Linked DNA regions of Pseudovibrio sp. M1P-2-3. The protein of the gene in region 2 binds, or shares a complex with, the protein of the main gene of each other region. Links are inferred from orthologs where the notes say so. Each region holds a gene or a part of one and is shown on either strand. Other genes may lie near its edges.

Evidence for each region.
Region 1: the proteins of trxB (region 2) and trxA are in contact, whole or in part, in a crystal structure (PDB 1F6M), measured with the Escherichia coli proteins. The link is inferred for Pseudovibrio sp. M1P-2-3 from one-to-one orthologs.

What each region holds. Positions count from the first base shown.
Region 1 is NZ_JARRCW010000001.1:4,149,769-4,152,685, forward strand. Bases 1-2,889 are described here. They hold trxA (thioredoxin), read right to left. Parts: upstream 1,688-2,889; coding sequence 1,313-1,687; downstream 1-1,312. Other genes in these bases: P6574_RS18205 (trimeric intracellular cation channel family protein), read right to left, coding at 1-308; grpE (nucleotide exchange factor GrpE), read right to left, coding at 479-1,135; addA (double-strand break repair helicase AddA), read right to left, coding at 1,748-2,889. Also shown: more of addA, read right to left, coding at 2,890-2,917. UniProt on the Escherichia coli protein: Participates in various redox reactions through the reversible oxidation of its active center dithiol to a disulfide and catalyzes dithiol-disulfide exchange reactions.
Region 2 is NZ_JARRCW010000001.1:766,208-769,030, forward strand. The notes cover bases 19-2,813. They hold trxB (thioredoxin-disulfide reductase), read right to left. Parts: upstream 2,000-2,813; coding sequence 1,037-1,999; downstream 19-1,036. Other genes in these bases: P6574_RS03590 (LysR family transcriptional regulator), read right to left, coding at 99-1,010; P6574_RS03600 (mitochondrial fission ELM1 family protein), read right to left, coding at 2,050-2,813. Outside these bases: more of P6574_RS03600, read right to left, coding at 2,814-2,823.

The sequences.
Region 1 (2,917 bases), 3.4 Mb from region 2 along the record:
CTGTAGGCCGACAGCCCAACAGCATCCAGCCAGCGCAAGGGTTTGTCGAACGCCTCCACAATATGAGCACCGAACCACATGAAAACGGTAACGCAGGCACACACAATCAAATAGGCTTCATTCTCCACCCAGAAGATGGGAACACCCAAAAGCAGATCACGCAAGGTGCCGCCGCCCATGCCTGTGAAGCTGCAAAAGAACAGAAAAGCGATCAGGTCAAGTTTCAAACGGGCAGCCACCAGCCCGCCCGTCAGCGCGAAAACTGCAACGCCGAGAAAATCCAGATACTGCCAAATATAGTCCGCCATCGGCACCCACCCTCGTGATACGTTCACAATCACAACAACAAGCGCGGCATAGAGCTTTTTCCCGTTAAAGCAATGCCTGTTACCACAGTATCTTGTGGTCAAAGAAAAGGGCGCGTGCAAATTGGAATGCACCCGCCCAAAACGAATAAAGAAAAATCCTGTCTTAGTGCTTACTCAGCAGAAGAACCCGGCTCTTCCTTTTGTGCCGCGATTGGTGCGACCTTCGGACCGCCTTTCGCCACACCCACCATTGCAGGGCGCAACACGCGTTCACCAATAACGTAACCAGCCTGAACAACCTGCACAACAGTGTTGTTAGGAACCTCAGGGTTTGGAACTTCAAACATGGCCTGATGGAAATGCGGGTCGAACTTATCGCCTTCTGGAGACAGGCGCTTCACGCCGTGCTTTTCCAGCTGGTTCAACATTTCACGCTCAACCATTTCCACGCCGTCCACCAGCACTTTCAGGTTGGAACCTTCCACGGAACGCTCTTCTTCCGGCAGGGCATCTATAGCGCGGCCCAAATTGTCGTTAACCACCAGCATGTCGCGGGCAAAGCTTGAAACCGCATAGGTTTTGGCGTCACGAATTTCTTTTTCGGTCCGGCGACGGAGGTTTTCCATCTCGGCCATCACCCGCAAAACGCGCTCTTTCATTTCCGCATTTTCAGTGCGCAGAGTTTCAGAGGCGTCTTCAAAAGCAAATGTATCTGCCTCAGCTTCGGTTTCTTGCGCCCCGATGGTCTGATCAGTTTCCTTGGCCTGATTTTCTTCCGATGTTACCGGTGTCTCTTCTGGGCTAGGTGTCTTGCTTTCGTTCGTCATTCTCATCCCAATCGTTCAAAGCTACGCAAAGCGTTCATTTCGCTCAGCCAGTAGCACTTTACAAATCTATTGCGATCTTATTTAGGGGTAGTTTTCAAAAAACAAAAGTCCTCCGGCTACCTGAATAGCCGGAGTCTTTGGCGCTATGCCCATCAATAACAGTTTTTCCAACTAATTTTAGGAGTACTGCTTGATCCATTCGGCAATCTTACCCTTTGGCTGAGCACCAACCAATGTTGCAGCGGGCTCACCATCCTTGAACAAAATGATGGTTGGAATAGAACGCACACCGTAGGTCATGGCGGATTGCTGGTTGGAATCGATATCCAGTTTTGCAATCTTCACATCTGATGCCATTTCCTCGGAAATTTCTTCCAAAGAAGGTGCAATCATCTTACACGGACCACACCAGGTCGCCCAAAAATCAACAACAACCGGAGAAGAGCTTTTCAGTACTTCAGCGTCGAATGTCTCATCACTAACATTCACAGTGGCCATGTTATGCCTCTCATCTTTTTGTTGGTACGGGTCACAGGCTCTTCCGTGACTCATTGGCACAGAAAGTAGGAACCCAACTCCCGAAGGTCAAGGAAACGAATTTCCTACCTTGGCCTAAAAATTAAAACTATCCATTATTTCAGCCGGTATCTCTAGCAGTTTGGGCCCGGCGGTAAAGAGCAGAAACCCACGTATTTGGTGATTTGGATAAAGTTCTCCTAGCAGCCTGCGGTAAATTGCCACCTGTGCCTTATAGGTGGGATCAACCTCAGAAACTTTATTTGGAACCCAAGAGTTTGTTTTATAATCCACAATCTGGATGGTCTCTTCACCAACAATCAATCGGTCAATGACACCAAAAACCTGCGCGTCCTTCACCCCTTCCGCGCTCAACACACCTTGCACCGGCACTTCCGCCCGCCCTTGAGGCGAAAATAATTCCTTCAATTCTTCGCGATCAAGTACCTTGAAGACTTCAGCAACAAGCTTTTCCTTGTTGTCATAAAAGCGCTCAGGCAGGGCAACCGCCAGATAACGCTCCACAGCCTCGGCTCGATCCTCTTCCGGCATATCCGGCAAGATTTCCAATAGGCGGTGGGTCAGGCGGCCACGCACCAGCGGCCAACTGTCCGTCTGCCGTGCAGCTTCCAGTGCATTCATTACCGGTGGCTGTTCAATGCCATCCTTGGCTTCCATATCCTCAAAAGCTTCAGAGGGTTTCAAACGGCGCAGGCGCTCCGGCGGGCTCACATGTTTATGCAGCCAGTCCGGCAAGGATACGGCTTTGTCTTGCTGTGCAATTTCTTTTCGTGCCAAGACAGGCTCGGCCTTTGAGGCGTCCCCTTGCGTCCAGATGGAGCTTACCAGTGCTCCTTGGGCATCACGCACCTCTCGTGCTTCACTCAGCAAGGCATTTTCTACCGTTTGATACCAACAGTCCTGATGGGGGCCACGCTTTGGCGACCAGCCACATACAACAAGCCTGTCTTTCGCCCGTGTGAGCGCCACATAAAGTAAGCGACGATATTCTTCCACCTGCCCCTGCCGCAGCTCTTCCAGAATCTCCCCGTGCCACGCGGTGCGATAGTCTTTACGCGGTAGCCACACAAGACCGGGGGGAACGGCAGAGCTGTCCCCGCGCGGCCTTGCAAGCATCACTGGATCATGCCTCGAAGAGACCGGCGCAGTGCAGTCGTCCACCAGCATCACATAGGGTGCTTCCAGCCCCTTGGAGCCATGCACGGTCATAATCCGCACCATGCCCTTGGAGGCGTTCAGCTCACG
Region 2 (2,823 bases):
TTGCGCCTCATTGCTTTAAAGCTGAGACTGAGTACTTTTCCAGAGATGTAAGTTTTGCCTTCAGGGGCGAAGACAAAACACTTGGCCCTATAGCTTTCTCAGTGTGTCCATCTTTCTGCATAGGATATCAGAAAATCTCTGAAAGCCGTAACACGTGCAGTATTCCTCAGCTCAGAGGGGTAGACGAAATAGGTGTCAAAGCTGGGTAGGTCATCTGATTCGACTGGCATCGCCCGCACAATTCCCGCATCCGGTTCCACCATGTAATCTGGAAGAATTGCAATTCCAATTCCCCTTTGAACCGCTTTTTTGATGCCTGATAGATTGTTGACTTTCACAGCAACATCGCGAACCTCACCTGCCGGTAGTCCCGCAGTTTCGAGCCAGTTCATAATGCGCAGATATGAAGGGATATTATCGCCAATCGTCACAATTCTGTGGTGGCAAAGGTCTTCAAGTGTTTTGGGAGTGCCATAGCGTTCCAGATACTTCGGTGAGGCATAAACATGGAAGTGAACGGCAAAGAGTTTTCGCTGAATTAAATCCGGCTGTGTTGGTTGTCGAAGACGTATTGCGACATCTGCTTCGCGCATGCTTAAATCAAGTTCATCATCCATGCAGATGACTTCCAACCTCATGTCTGGGTAAAGGTCAACGAACTCATTTATACGTTCAGTGAGCCATGTGGACCCCAATCCGACGGTTGTGGTTACACGAAGAGTACCTGTCGGTTTTTCCTTACTATCCGTGAGGCGGCTTTGTGCTGCTTCAAGTTTTTGCAGGACCTCCCGAGCTGTCCGAAACAGCATGTCACCTTGCTCTGTCGGGATGAGGCCGCGGGCGTGACGATGAAAGAGGGGAACACCAAGGTCGGTTTCAAGAGCGCTAACCTGCCTGCTTACTGCTGACTGGCTCATATTCAAGGCTTCTCCGGCATGGGTAAAACTGCCAGCCTGAGCTGCTGCATGAAAAATGCGTAGCTTATCCCAGTCCAATGATCGCCCGCTCATTTTTTTGGTGTTCCCTTATTGATGGCTTATTGAGCCGCTTTTTCAGTTACTTCTTGTGCCGCAAGAAATCGTTCAGCTTCCAAAGCTGCCATACATCCCATACCCGCAGCTGTTACAGCTTGTCTATACTGCTCATCAGTTACATCACCAGCAGCAAATACACCTTCTACAGATGTTTTTGTCGAGTCTGCCTCCGTCCAGATGTAACCGGAAGATTTCATTTCCAGTTGGTCTTTAAAGAGGGAAACTGCAGGAGCATGACCAATGGCAACAAAGACACCGTCTGTATTAAGAGTTTTTGATTCTCCTGTTTGTGTATCTGTCAAGCGTACGCCTGTGACTACAGCAGGGGCTTCAGTGCCAACTATCTCGTCAATTTTTGTGTTCCAAAGAACTTCAATTTTCTCATGCGAGAATAAGCGGTCCTGTAGAATTTTCTCTGCTCGCAAGCTATCGCGTCTATGAATAAGTGTAACTTTAGAAGCAAGGTTTGCGAGATAGAGAGCTTCTTCTACAGCAGTGTTACCACCACCAACGACGACAACCTCTTTGCCTCTATAGAAAAACCCATCACATGTTGCACAAGCTGAGACACCGCCAGCTTGGTATTTTTCTTCGGAAGGCAGGCCTAGCCATTTTGCTTGAGCTCCCGTGGCGATAACCAATGAATCGCAAGTGTAGTTAGTGCCACTATCGCCTTTCGCAGTAAATGGGCGCTTGGAAAGATCTACATCAACAATTGTATCATAAATAATTGTTGTACCAACATTTTCGGCTTGTTTTCGCATCTCCGCCATGAGCCATGGGCCTTGAATAGGATCTGCAAAGCCAGGGTAGTTTTCAACATCGGTCGTGATTGTTAGCTGTCCGCCTGCCTGCACACCAGTTACAAGTGTCGGAGACATCATGGCGCGGGCGCCGTAAATTGCAGCTGTGTATCCGGCTGGACCGGAACCAATGATTAGGAGCTTACTGTGTTTACTTGTCATAGATGTACTTTCAATTCCTCGAGAAGAAACTTTGGGAAAATTCTTTCACGTTAGGCTATTGCCTGTTCGTAGGCGGTTTGAATTGCATGAACAATTTGGGGAGTAGCATCAATCGGAGTGTAAGGGGCCCCGTTCATGGGACCTGGGAAAGGATGCAGGACGCCCATTTTAGTAAGTTCGTTCAGGAAATAATCGAACTTTTGGTGTCCACCATCAGGCTTAAAGCCATAGATTGGTTTGCCTGTAGAGGCTGCTTCCCCAACCATATTACTGGAATCCGTCGTCACAATAACTGCGTCAGCATTTGCAAGATATTGCAGCAGGGGATTCAAGCCGGTCCCATCCCATAGTAGATGTTTCCCACTGTTCGCTAGGCATTGCAATTGCTTTGAGAGGCTTTCAGGGGTTCGACGAGATGTGGTGATCATAAGACTATGTGTTTCACCTTGCAGTTTAAGGGCCTGCATGAGATCGCTAATATTGCGATCTGTAAAATTCGCATGCCTACCATTGCCACCAACTAATACAGCAAGTCTTGGTTTGTTTAAGGCGACAATCTCTGGAAGAGGCTTCCCTCTGGCTTCGGTCTGAGCAGTTTGGGAGAACCGGTGGGGCGATGTTAGTGTGGTTATAACGTTATCGCCTCTGAGCTTATCATGTTCACAAACCCAAATAAGATCTGCGGCACCCACTCCGTTTCGCGGATCCTTTAGTATTACTGTGAAAGTTTTCCCCCCCGAGAGTTGTTTAACTTTTCTCAAATAAGCTATAGAGCGTCGCCCTGACGCAATTGCAATGTCTGGATAGGGAGGTTTTATGGGACT